DNA from 3 places in the Acidiphilium multivorum AIU301 genome. Region 2 is predicted to be linked to each of the others. Evidence: riboswitches for the same ligand, from Rfam matches in the RefSeq annotation. Region 2 holds a riboswitch; each other region holds the start of a gene.
What was found. Region 2 has a riboswitch for cobalamin ahead of metE (5-methyltetrahydropteroyltriglutamate--homocysteine S-methyltransferase). Riboswitches for the same ligand answer to the same signal wherever they lie in the genome.
Positions count from the first base shown of each region.

Region 1: it holds a riboswitch for cobalamin, as region 2 does, so the genes downstream of both, ACMV_RS17440 (DUF1636 family protein) here and metE (5-methyltetrahydropteroyltriglutamate--homocysteine S-methyltransferase) in region 2, are expected to answer to the same signal.
Region 3: it holds a riboswitch for cobalamin, as region 2 does, so the genes downstream of both, ACMV_RS17100 (TonB-dependent receptor plug domain-containing protein) here and metE (5-methyltetrahydropteroyltriglutamate--homocysteine S-methyltransferase) in region 2, are expected to answer to the same signal.

Region 1 covers NC_015178.1:61,013-65,294, reverse strand. The annotation lists gene ACMV_RS17450 (cobyric acid synthase) at 1-1,427, opposite strand, end outside; gene cobO (cob(I)yrinic acid a,c-diamide adenosyltransferase) at 1,503-2,120, opposite strand; cobalamin riboswitch at 2,160-2,364, shown strand; gene ACMV_RS17440 (DUF1636 family protein) at 2,460-2,822, shown strand; gene cobW (cobalamin biosynthesis protein CobW) at 2,819-3,853, shown strand; gene cobN (cobaltochelatase subunit CobN) at 3,869-4,282, shown strand, end outside.
Region 2 covers NC_015186.1:2,711,535-2,715,816, reverse strand. The annotation lists gene metE (5-methyltetrahydropteroyltriglutamate--homocysteine S-methyltransferase) at 1-1,733, opposite strand, end outside; cobalamin riboswitch at 1,870-2,103, opposite strand; gene ACMV_RS12225 (IS1595-like element ISAcr1 family transposase) at 2,269-3,285, opposite strand; gene ACMV_RS12220 (ABC transporter substrate-binding protein) at 3,437-4,282, shown strand, end outside.
Region 3 covers NC_015186.1:3,742,268-3,746,549, forward strand. The annotation lists gene ACMV_RS17100 (TonB-dependent receptor plug domain-containing protein) at 1-1,805, opposite strand, end outside; cobalamin riboswitch at 1,912-2,119, opposite strand; gene ACMV_RS17105 (haloacid dehalogenase type II) at 2,155-2,838, opposite strand; gene ACMV_RS17110 (glutathione S-transferase family protein) at 2,853-3,551, opposite strand; gene ACMV_RS17115 (hypothetical protein) at 3,544-3,807, opposite strand; gene ACMV_RS17120 (TetR/AcrR family transcriptional regulator) at 3,804-4,282, opposite strand, start outside.

The DNA of each region.
Region 1 (4,282 bases), on a different replicon from region 2:
AGGCCGTCGAGATCGAGATGCGCCTCGAGATGCGCGGCGAGCTGGTCGAGCGTCTTCTCCACACCCGCCCGGTAGTCGAGGCCGGAACCCTGCGCACCGAGCCGGTCGAGGAAATCGCGGCGGAAGCCGTCGACCGAGAACATGCCGTGAAGGTAACTCCCCATCACCCGCCCGTCGCCGGACACGGCACCCTCTGGCTGGCCTGCGACCTCGGCGAAGGGCCGGGCACAGTCGGGTCCCCGAGTGCGCCCAATGTGGATCTCGTAGCCATCGAACTCCGCCCCGGTGGCGGTGTGGCGGGCAGAGATGCGGGTCAGCGTCTTGTCCCCGCCCATGATGGTCTCGACGTCCAAAAGACCTAGGCCTGGGCTCTCGCCCGCTGGCCCCTCGATGCCTTCCGGGTCGGCGATCCGCGTCCCGAGCATTTGGAAGCCGCCGCAGATGCCAAGCACCGCGCCACCCCGACGGCGATGCGCGGCGAGGTCGATGTCCCAGCCTTGCGCGCGCAGAAAAGTGAGGTCGCCGCGTGTCGATTTGCTGCCTGGCAGGATCACGAGGTCGGTGTCGCCCGGCAGGGCCTCGCCCGCGCGCAGCATGGTGACGCTGACGGCTGGCTCGGCAGAGAGCGGGTCGAGATCGTCGAAATTGGCGATGCGCGAAAGCGCGAGGCAGACCACCCGGAACGGTCCGCCTTTGGCGACGCGCCCGAGGTCGAGCGCGTCCTCCGCCGGCAGGCGCGAGGCGCCGGGGAACCACGGCAGCACGCCGTAGCCGCGCCAGCCGGTCCTGCCCTCGATCAGGCGGTACCCAGCCTCGAAGAGCTGGGGATCGCCGCGGAACTTGTTGATCAGAAAGCCCACGACAAGCGCCGCATCCTCCGCGTCGAGCACGGTCTGGGTGCCGACGACCTGGGCGATCACCCCGCCGCGGTCGATGTCTCCAGCCAGCACCACCGGCACGTCGGCGGCGCGCGCGAAGCCCATGTTGGCAATGTCGCCCGCGCGCAGGTTCACCTCTGCCGGGCTGCCCGCGCCTTCGACGAGTACGAGATCGTGGGCCGCCTTGAGGCGGTTGAAGGATTCGAGCACCGGCGCCATCAGCTCGGGCTTGCGCCGGGAATAGTCCCGCGCCCGCATGGTGCCGATGCGGCGGCCCTGAACGATCACCTGAGCGCCGAGGTCGGTTTCGGGTTTGAGCAGGACCGGGTTCATATCGGTCACCGGCTCCAACCCCGAGGCAAGCGCCTGAAGCGCCTGGGCGCGGCCGATCTCCCCCCCGTCGGCGGTCACGGCTGCGTTGTTCGACATATTCTGCGGCTTGAACGGCGCCACCGTCAGCCTGCGCCGCCGCGCCGCGCGGCACAGCCCCGCGACCAGCATCGACTTGCCCACATTCGAGCCGCAACCCTGGATCATCAGCGCCGGCATCGCGCGCTCCCCACCCCGTTTATCAAGTTCGTCTTGCTCGTGGCCCAAATTTCCCGGCGCAGTGCCCTCTGACGTTCAGTACTCCACCCCCGCCTGCGCCTTGATTCCGGCGCGGAACGGGTGCTTGACCAGCGTCATCTCGGTCACAAGGTCGGCAGCCTCGATCAGCCCCTCGGCGGCGTTACGGCCGGTGAGGACGACATGGGTCATCTCGGGCTTCTCCTCGCGCAGGAAGGCGATCACGGCCTCGATGTCGAGGTATTCGTAGCGCAGCGCGATGTTGATCTCGTCAAGAAGGACCATACGGATCGAGGGGTCACGGATCAACTCCTTGGCCTTTTCCCAGCCGGCCTCGGCGGCAGCGATGTCGCGGGCGCGGTTCTGGGTTTCCCAAGTGAAGCCCTCGCCCATGGCGTGGAACTGGCAGAGATCCCCGAAATGCTCGGTCAGGAGCCGTCGCTCACCCGTGTCCCAGGCCCCCTTTATAAACTGGACGACCGCGCAGGGCATGCCATGGGCGATGCAGCGCAGGATCATCCCGAACCCGGAGGAGGACTTGCCCTTGCCGGGGCCGGTGTGGACGATGATCAGGCCCTTCTCGCCGATCTTCTCCGCCATCATCCGGTCGCGCGCGGCCTTGATCTTGGCCTTCTTGGCGGCGTGCTCTTCCTCGCTGACGGGTTTGCGGCCCATTGCGTCGCTCCTTGTTCTTGACAACAGGCTGCATCCTGCCACACCTGACGCCATGCTGGTGCCCGGCTTGCGTCGGGCCTAAGAGGGAATGCGACAGGGGGAACCCCGAGCGCAGCCGCCCCCGCGACCGTGACCGGAGAGGTCGCCCGATGCCACTGGTCCGCGGACCGGGAAGGCGGGCGTCCGCAGGGCCGAGAGGCTTATATCCGTTAGCCGGGAGACCTGCCAGCAGCAAAACTGACCGGGCGGCCGGGGTGCGCTGCGACCGACGGTGGTGTGGCATTCTGGCCCGTCCTCGTCTCGCATGCCCCCAGGGCCGCCGCCAACCGAGAGGACCCGATGGGCACGACGCTCCATGTCTGCATCACCTGCCGCGCCGGGCAAGAGCCGGTGGAGGGGATGCCCTGCCTCGGCGCGCGCCTGCTAGCCGCGCTTCAGGCCGGGGACTGCCCCGAGGGCGTCACGATCCGCCCGGTCGAGTGCCTGTCTGCCTGCAATACCGGCGCCGCCGTCGCGCTCTCCGCCCCAGGGCGGTGGAGTTATATCTACGGCCGGCTGGCCCCCGAGGATGCGCCCGACATCCTCGGGGGCGCCGCAGCCTATGCCCGCGCGCCGAACGGCCTCGTACCCTGGCGCGAGCGGCCCGTGATCTTCCGCAAGCAATCCATCGCAAGAATCCCCCCGCAGGAACCCGCGCCATGAACGACCTCGCCAAGATACCCGTCACCGTCGTCACCGGCTTTCTCGGCGCCGGCAAGACCACGCTGATTCGCCACCTTATGGCCAATCCGGGTGGCCGTCGCCTCGCCGTGCTGGTCAACGAATTCGGCAGCCAGGGGGTGGACGGCGAGATTCTGAAAAGCTGCGCCAATGAGAGCTGCCCAGTGGAGAACATCGTGGAACTCGCAAATGGCTGCATCTGCTGCACCGTCGCCGACGAGTTCCTGCCGACGATGGAGGCGATCCTCGCCCTACCGAAGCGGCCCGACCATATACTGATTGAGACTTCCGGTCTCGCCCTGCCGAAGCCGCTTTTGAAGGCCTTCGACTGGCCCGCCATCCGCTCGCGCATCACCGTGGACGGCGTTATCGCGCTGGCCGACGCCGAGGCCGTGGCCGCCGGCCGCTTCGCGCCGGACCCGAATGCGGTGCTGGCCCAGCGCGAGGCCGACGACAGCCTCGATCACGACACGCCGCTGGGCGAGGTCTTCGAGGACCAGATCGCCTGCGCCGACCTGATCCTGCTGACCAAGGCCGATCTCGCCGGCGAAGCCGGCATCGCCGTCGCCCGCGCCGCGATCGAAGCCGAGGCGCCGCGCCGCATCCCGATGGTCACGGTGCGCGATGGCAAGGTCGACCCGGCCGTCATCCTCGGTCTCAATGCGGCTGCGGAGGACGACCTCGCCGCCCGCCCCTCGCATCACGATGGGGCGGACGATCACGAGCATAACGACTTCGATACGATCGTCGTCGATCTGCCGGAACAGGCAAGCCAGGAGGCGCTGGAGGTCGCGATCGAAAAGCTGGCAGCCGAGCAGAATATCCTGCGCGTGAAAGGCTATGTCGCGCTGGCCGACAAGCCCATGCGGCTTCTGGTTCAAGCGGTAGGTGCGCGGGTGCGCAGCCAGTTCGACCGGCCCTGGGGCAGCCTGCCCCGTGGCTCCCAACTGGTGGTGATCGCGGAGCGCGGCGATGTCGATGCCGCGCGCATCCGAACCGCGCTCGGCGCTTGAGGGCGTGCGCGCGCCGTGCATGTCATCTTCCGCGAGAGTCATGGACTAGAGGAGACCGAGACCCCGCAAGATCTCGGCCAGGATCCGGCCGATCTTGTGGTGCTCTCGTTTTCCGACAGTGACCTTGGCGCCTTCGCGGCGGGCTGGCACCGCGCGCGGGAGGCGGGTAGCACCCTTCCCACGCTACGACTCGCCAACCTAGTGGCGCTGCGCCATCCGTTGTCGGTTGACACCTATGCCGAGCGTACCCTGGCCGGCGCCAAGGCGATGCTGGTCCGGCTCATCGGCGGCGAGGCCTACTGGAGTTATGGCCTCTCGACCCTGCGCGACCTTTCCCAACGGCAGGGGTTGGCGCTCGCCGTGCTGCCCGCCGACGGGCGCGAGGATCCGGCACTCGATGCCTATTCGACGCTGCCCGTCTCCACCCTG
Region 2 (4,282 bases):
GGCAGGTCGTCGCGCACGAAGGACCATTGCAGCATCGTCACCGGCCCGGTCAGCATCCCCTTCACCGGCCGGGCGGTGAGCGACTGGGCATGGCGCGCCCAGCGCACCGTCATCGGCCGGGGCCGCGCGACATCGCCCCAGATGATCGGCGGCGCCACGCAGCGGCTGCCATAGGACTGCACCCAGCCATGCCGGGTGAAGGCGAAACCGTCGAGCTGCTCGCCGAAATACTTGACCATGTCGTTGCGCTCGAACTCGCCGTGCACCAGCACGTCGAGCCCGATCCGCTCCTGCAGGCGGATCGCGTCCTCGGTCCAGGTCGCGATCGCTTCGTCGTATTCGACGGCGCCGATCTCGCCGCGCGCGAGCGCCGCCCGGGTCCGGCGCACGCCCGAGGTCTGCGGCAGCGAGCCGATCGTCGTGGTCGGAAAGGCGGGCAGGGGCAGGCGCTGCCGCTGCCGCGCGCGCCGCGCGGCGTGCGGGGCGGGGCGGCGTTCCATCTCCGGTGTCGCGCCCAGCAGCCGGGCGGCGACGTCGGTCCGGTGGACCCGCGCGCTGTCGCGGCGGGTGCGGAGTGCGGCGTCAGAGACCTCCAGCGCCTCGGCGATCGCGCCCTCCCCCTCGTCGAGGCCGCGGGCGATGGTCGCGACCTCGGCGAGTTTCTGGGTGGCGAAGGCGAGCCACGGGCGGATCGCCGGATCGAGCCGGTCCTCCTGCGCGAGGTCGACCGGCACGTGCAGCAGGCTGCAGCTCGGCGCGATCATCAGCCGCTCGCTGCCGCCGAGCGCGCGCGCCGCCTCGCGCGCGGTGGCGAGGGCGGCGCGCAGGTCCGCCCGCCAGACATTCCGCCCGTCGACCAGCCCGAGCGAGAGCCATGTCGCCGGGCCGATCGCGGCGAGGACCGGCGCGAGATCGTCCCGGCCGCGCACCAGGTCGAGATGCAGGCCGGCGACCGGCAGGGCCAGCGCGGTCGGCAGGTTGTCCGCGATCGGCGCGAAATAGCTGGCGAGCAGCAGGCGCGGCGTCGCCCCGCGGGCGAGGGTCTCATAGGCGTGGCGCAGCGCCGCCCGCGCCTTCGGCGCGAGGTCGAGGGCGAGAACCGGCTCGTCCATCTGCACCCAGGCGCAGCCCTCGGCGGCCAGCTCCGCCAGCACCTGCGCATAGCAGGGCAGCAGGCGGTCGAGCAGGTCGAGCGGATCGGACCCGTCATCGGTCTTGGCGAGCAGCAGGAACGAGACGGGGCCGAGCACCACCGGCCGGGTGCGGCGGTGGCGGGCCAGCGCCTCGCGGAACAGCGCGAGCGGACGGTTGGCGGTGACCGCGAAATGCTGCCCCGCCGCGAGCCGGGGGACGAGATAGTGATAGTTGGTGTCGAACCACTTGGTCATTTCGAGCGCGGGCAGGCCGGCCGCGGCATCGCCGCCGCCGGTGCCGCGCGCGAGGGCGAAATAGGTCGGCAGCGTCACCTCGCCGCCGCGCCAGCCATAGCCCGGCGGAATCGCGCCGACCATGCAGGCGGTATCCAGCACATGGTCGTAGAGCGCGAAATCGTTCGAGGGGATGTGGCCGATGCCCAGCCCCTGCTGCAGCGAATGGGACTCCGCGCGCAGCAGGCGCGCCGCCTCCTGCAGGCCGGCTTCGGACAGCTCGCCCGCCCAGTGCGCCTCGAGGGCCGATTTCAGTTCCCGCCTGCGGCCGATGCGGGGAAAGCCGAGACTGGTCGCGATGCTCATGCGCGGCCTCCCCGGTGGGCGTGGGACCGCGAACGGCGCGATGAGGGGGAAACGAGAGGACGCGCGCGGCAGGCGCTGCCGCTGATGCGTGCAGTCATGGGTCGGCTCCGGCTTCCGGTGCACCCCGCCCGGCAGCAAGGTTGGTGCGACACCGGCAGGTCTCCTGGCTCGCGGCTCGACGCTGGTGGCCCTGCCTTCCCGAACCGCTACCGGTTCAGTGGCTCGCCCTTGCGGGCGGACGGACCACCGGCTCGCCGCTGACAGTTGCGGGGGCAGCCATCGACTTGCTTCCGGGACAATGAAGCCCGGCCGAAGCGCACGATGTTCCCTTTTCACCCGCTCGCGCGGGACCGGTGACGAATGTCGTATGCCGCCCGGACGGACATTCGGCAAGGGTGGCGGCATCCGCCGCGCCGGCAAATAATCGCGTCGTCCGCGCAGAATCGTTGCAGTCATGGATCGAGTTCGATCGGTATTTCATCCCCGGGGCGAAAATCGGCAATCACGGCTTGTTTATTGCTTGCCTATCCGGTTGTTACCCACACCCACTAAATGTAGGGTGTGTCCATTCCCCGGAATAAAGCTCGTCAAAGGTTGGTGCGGCTGCCCTACCCGCGATTCCGAGCAGCGAGCGGAACGCGTTGAAGGGATAGAGGCGCCGGTTGAACCGAAACGTGAATTCATTGAGGTAGGCTTGTAGATGTTTGGCGCTGACCCCGTGATGGATGCCGTTGATCCAGGTCTTCAGGTTGGTAAAGACCAAGTGGACGATCGGCAGGAATTCTTCTGCCACCTCCGGGTCGCCGCATTCGGCGATTGCATGGTGGTCGAACCCGCGCCTTCCGAGACCGGCATAGCCGCTCCAGTCGTCGGTAACGATCAGCGATCCGGGAGCAACGGCGTTTTCGACGAATCCGCAGAGCGAATTGGCGCTACGGTCGGGGACAACAGCGAGACGAACGCGTCCCGCGTAGCGACCGTCTTTCCGATTGTCGAGCTTGGTTCCCGGTTTCCGGTGGCGCACCTCCACGGCACAGGCGACGAGAACCTTGTGATGGACACCCCGTCCATCGCCTCGGGTTCGTCCTCCAACCCACGTTTCATCCACTTCGACGTGTTCTTGCGGCGTGTCGCCAATCTTGTCGCGCTCGGGGCGCACCATCCCGGCGCGCAGCTTATGAAGGATGCCGAAGGCGGTCTCGTAGCGCGACAGGCCGAGTTGCCGCTGAAATTGGACGGCCGACATTCCGGGCGTCTGGCTGGCGATCAAGTAAGCCGCCCAGAACCAAGTCGACAGCGGCGTGTGACTGCGTTCCATAACGGTCCCAGCCATCAGGCTTACGTCTTTGCGACAGGCCCGGCAGCGCAGAACGCCCGGGCGCGCCTCGAAACGGAACGGCTCGCCAACGACGCCGCACCTTGGGCAGGCGAACCCTCCATTCCAGCGGGCGCTTTCGAGATAGGCGGCACAGGCCGCGTCGTTCGGGAAAATACGCTGGAATTCCGGCAGAGACTGCGGGAACGGCAGGTCTTCACGGGCCAGGACATCCATGCCCAACACTAGATCTAGTAGGTATGGGAGTCAACCGGATAGGCAAGGTTTATTGGTTGCGAGTATTGACCGTCCGGCTTCTGTGGTCATATCGGTCGGTCAAATTTCAACAATTGGCCGTGACTGGCTCATTGCATCAAGGGGAGCAACCATGCGGGCACAATTCAGACGCGCCTGGGGTTTTTGCGCGGCGGGAGTCCTGGCCTCGGGCCTGGCGCTGGCGGGCATCGGCCAGGCGTCCGCCGCGACGGCGCCGTCGGTCCTGAAGATCGGCACGCTCTATGCGAGCAGCGGGTCTTTCGCGGTGGCGTCCGAGGGGCAGTATCACGGGCTCGAATACTGGGCGAAGACGGTCAACAAGTCCGGCGGCGTCTTCGTCAAGGCGTTCGACAAGAAGATCCCGGTCAAGATCGTCGCCTATGACGACCAGAGCTCGACCGCGACCGCGACGACGCTGTACAACCAGCTCATCACCCAGGACCACGTGAACCTGCTGGTCGCCGATTTCGGCTCGGTGCTCACCTCGGTCGCGATTCCGCTGGCCGCCGAGCACCACATGCTGCTGATCGACCCGACCGGCTCGGGGGCGAACTTCTTCACCAAGAAGACCGACTATCTCGCCGATGTCAGCATTCCCGCCTCCACGGTGTGGCCGCTGCCGCTCGGCCATTTCCTGCTCGACCACAAGATCAAGCGCGTCGCCGTCATCTACGATTCGAACGATTTCGATGCCTCGCAGGCGGAAACGCTGAAGGCGACGCTGAAGAAGGGCGGCGTCACGCCGGTGTATTATCACGGCGTGCCCACCAGCGAATCCAACTACACCGTGCTGCTGCACACGATCGCGGCGCACCGGCCGGATGCGGTGATCGAGTTCGGCTATCCGCCGAACGACATCGCCTTCCTGCACACGCTGGCCGGCAGCGGCCTGCACTTCAAGATGACGTTCACCATCTTCCCCGGCCAGCTTCTCGCCCTGATGACGAAGAATGTCGGC
Region 3 (4,282 bases), 1.0 Mb from region 2:
CCGGAATTGGCGTAGAGGAAATCCGAGAAGCGGCCGACATAGCGGATGGCGGGCTCGATCGACAGCGCCGGGATCGGGCGGATCGAGAGGGTGAGCGATCCGGCGTTTTCCGGCCGACGCAGGAGGGCGGTGCCGGTCGCAGCATCGCGGGCGATGGTGCGCGTATAGTCGATCTGGCCGGAGAGCCAGGAGGCCGGCGCGAAGCCGATGCCCGCCTCGATGCCGTGAATCCGGGCGCGGGCGACGTTTTCCTCCGTGCTGGTGCCGTCAGGCAGGGAGGTGTACTCGAACAGGTTCGAGATGTCCTGGTGGAAATAGCTCATCCGCAGCGTAACCGCTTCGGGCATGCCGAAGGCGGGCAGCACGGTCTCGAAACCGAACCGGTAGCCGACCGAGTGTTCGGGGTGGAGGTTCGGGTTGCCGTGATATCCGTAACTGTCGATGCCGTGCAGGTCGTAGAGCGAGGGGGCGAGAAAGCCGCTGCCCGCCGAGGCTTTCAGCCGCGTGTCGATTGCGGGTACGGCGAGCACGAGGCCGCCGCGCTCCGTCACCACGGTGCCGTAGCCGCTGACCGAATCCGCACGGACAGCGCCCTGCACCGACAGGCGGCGCGCTATGGTGGCCTGCGCGCCGAAATGCCCCGCGGTGGTGGATTGCGAGGCAGCGAGGCTCTGGAGGTAGGGATAGCCGCCAAAGCTGGCGTTGTAGTTTTCGACCGCCGTATCGTGTGTGGTCTCGATGCCGGCGACGAGCGTCGGGTCGGTCATCGGGCCAAAATCCGGCAGGCGGATCACGTTGTTCCACTGGATCACAGTGCGATCGCCGCGATAGCCGCTGTCGCCGGCGAACTGGTTGGGGTCGGCGGGATCGAGCAAAGTCAGGTAGCGGCGGTCGTCCTGGATGTGGGCGATGTCGAGTTCGGTGATCAGCCGGTTGTCGAACAGGTGCGACTTCACGCCGAAGCGGAAAAAGACATTCGAATCGAAGCTGTTTTCATAGGGATCGTCGAAGATCGGATAGCCGAGATCGGGATATTGGCTCCCGGTCTGCCGCGCGCGGACGATCAGCGAGATCCGCGTGCCGGCGACCGGCGTGTAGCCGAAATTGACGGCGCCGAGCTTGTAGCGGAACGGATCGCGATGCGCGGCGTAGACGGCGAGGCGCCGCGCCGTCGCGTCGAACCCTGCCTGTTCGATGAGGGAGCCGGTGATCGCGTAGTCGAACCTGCCGCTCCGGCCGGAGAGTGTGACGCTGCCTTCGCCCTGGCCGGGAAAGCCGCCGGCGAGGTCGTAATCGACATGCGGCGCGCCGTGCCCGCGCTTGCTGATCAGGTTGATGACGCCGCCGATCGCGCCCGAGCCGTAGAGGCTGGACATCGGGCCGCGGACCACCACGATCCGCGCGATATCGCCGATGCCGGAATTGCCGAAATTGAACGCGCCGTTGGCCACCGAGGGATCGTTCACCGGCACGCCGTCGCGCAGCACCAGCACGTCTTCGGAATTCGTGCCGTCGATGAAGACGGAGGTCTGCGCGCCCGGCCCACCCGATTGCACGACGTTCAGGCCGGGAACCGCCTCGAGCGCCTGGGCCAGGGTCGTCACGCCGCGCCGGCGAAGTTGCGCCGCCGTGATGACCGTGACCGATGCGGGGGTGTCGGCAATGGGTGTCCGCACATAGGAGGCGGTGACGGTCTCGATCGGCACGGTGCCGGCGGGAAGCCGTGCGCTCTGGGCGCGGGCGCCGACGAGCGTCCCGCACAAAGCGAGGGGGACGAAAAAGATGTGTCGCGCGAACTCGCGCATGGAAAAACTCCGGTCCGGCACCCGGCGAGGCGGGTGTTGCCATCAGGGCGACCGAAGGCTTCGGGACTTCACCCTTCGCACCCGGTTCACCCCGCCCGGACGCGCGCGCATGGTCTCGGAACCGGCCGGTCTCCTGGCTCGCGGGTCATGGGCGCGTTCGGCCTTCTCGCGGACGGTCTGCGCCGCCTCGCAATGGCCGGGATGAACGCGCCTCGCCGCTCACAGTTGCGGGGGCAGCCGCAGCCGGGGCACGATCTCGCCCTTCTGCGTTCCCGTTTCAGCCCTTGCGGGCCACCGATTCCTATCCAAATCATTATGCCGCCGGATCGGGCGGCGCAAGCGCGCCGGCTTAGCCGAGGCCGAGCAGGCCGGGCAGGGCCGAGAGATCGCTGATCGCCGCATCGGGCGCGCCAGGCAGCCGCTCCGCCGGCTGCCGCGCCCGGTTGCACCAGGCGACGCGGAAGCCGAAGGCCGAGGCGCCGTAGGCATCCCAGCCATTCGAGGAGACGAAGCAGACTTCCTTGCGCTGGACCCCGAGCCGCGCCGGCACCAACTGGTAGACGCGCGGATCGGTCTTGAACACGCCGACCGCCTCGACCGACAGCACATGGTCGAGCACGTCGCCGAGCCCGGCATGGGCAATGGCGGCGGCGAGCATCGCCGGTGTGCCGTTCGAGAGTATCGCCGTGGTGATTCCCTTCGCTTTCAGCGTGCCCAGCGTCGCCTTCACCTCGGGATATGCCGAGACGATGCGGTAGAGTGCGAGCAGCGACTCGCGCCGCTTCGGGTCGGCGAGGCCGGTCGCCTCCAGTGCGAAATCGAGCGCGTCGGCGGTGACGGTCTCGAAATCGGTATAGAGGTTCTGCAGGCTGCGCAGCCAGGTGTATTGCAGCTGCTTGTCGCGCCAGAGCGTCACCAGCGCCGCGCGGCGGTCATCCGGCACATCCGGACAGCGGGCGACGGCGGAGCCGAAATCGAAGAGCGTGCCATAGGCGTCGAACACGCAGGCGCGGATACCCTGGATTGCAGACATCGAGTTCCTCCCGTTCAGGCGGCGGCCGGCAGACTGCGGGCCAGACCGTCATAAGCGTCGAACATGCGGTCGCACCAAGCGTTCAGCGTGTCATCCTCGGCGAGGATCTTCACCGGGGTCGAGGCGTGGGCCCAGAGGAAGGCGCTGAAGGCGACATGGTCGGCGTAGTTCGGCGCGTCGCCGGCGAGGAATTTCTGATCCGCCAGCGTGCTGCGCAGCGGGCGCAATGTGGCGCGGAGGGCGGCGATATTCTCGTCGCGCGCCGCCCGCAACGCGCCGACCGTGGTGCCGAAGGCCGCCTCGCGCGTCGACCGGAAATAGTCGCGGTCGCCCTCATGCAGGATGTCGACAAGGTCGGGCAGTACCACCTTCGCGATCGCAGGATGCACTGCCTCGCTGGTCCACTGGTTGACGAAGCGGGCGAGGCCGCGGCCGGCAGCGCCGCCGAACAGGCTCGGCCGGTCAGGATAGGTGTCCTCGAGGTAAATCGCGATGGCCCAGCTGTCGTGCACGTGGCGGGTGCCGTCGACCAGCACGGGCACCTTGCCCTGGCCGGAGAAGGCGATGGCGTCCTTCTCCATGAAGCGCCAGACCACGGTCTCGCAGGGCAGGCCCTTGTGCGCCAGCGCGAAGCGGGTGCGCCAGCAATTCGGGCTGAACCGGACGCGTTCGTCGGCGCCGGCGAGATCGTAGAGCTTCAGGGGTTCACGCATCAGGGTCTCCTTGCCCGCGGGCCGAACGAGTGCGCCCGCGTGTCGCGGATACGGTCGGCGTGTTGTTGATCGTCTGCGCCAGATCGCAGGCGCGCCGCGCGGCGATTGCCGTGAACCGGCGCTTCAGGTTGGGAAAATCGTCGTGGGAGTGCCGATGCCGCGCTCGCGGCTCGATCCGGAAATCGAGCCCGGCCTCTTCGTGCAGGATCACGGTCTGGCGGCCGTTCGGCGTGGTCCGGCAGTGAAGACCGCTCATGGAGTCCCGGATCCGCCGGGATGAAGGCGGCTCATCGCGTCGGCGACCAGCCGGTCGAGCCGGCCGGGATCTGGATCGAGGCGCGCCAGGGTGCGCAAGGCGAGAACGGTCGCGAGGAGGAGTTCCGCCTGCGCCGGAGGTTCGATCCCGGCGGGCAGGCGCCCCTGGTCCCGTGCGTGTTCAAGCCGATCGCGAAAGAATGCTTCCAGCTGGCTCAGCCGGGCATGGACCTGAGCGCGGGCCTCAGCCGAAATCGGTCCGCCATCCATCGCGCTGTTGACCAGCAGGCACCCCATCCGATGCGGGTCCTGCGCCGAAACATGGCTCAGATTCGCGAGAAGCCCGGCGATCGCCGCGATCGGATCGTCTTCGGCGGCAAACCGTTCAAGAAGCGGCACCATCATGTCATCGGCATAACGGTCGATAGCGGCGCGGAACAGGCCGTTCTTGTCGCCATACCGATGATAAAGCGCAG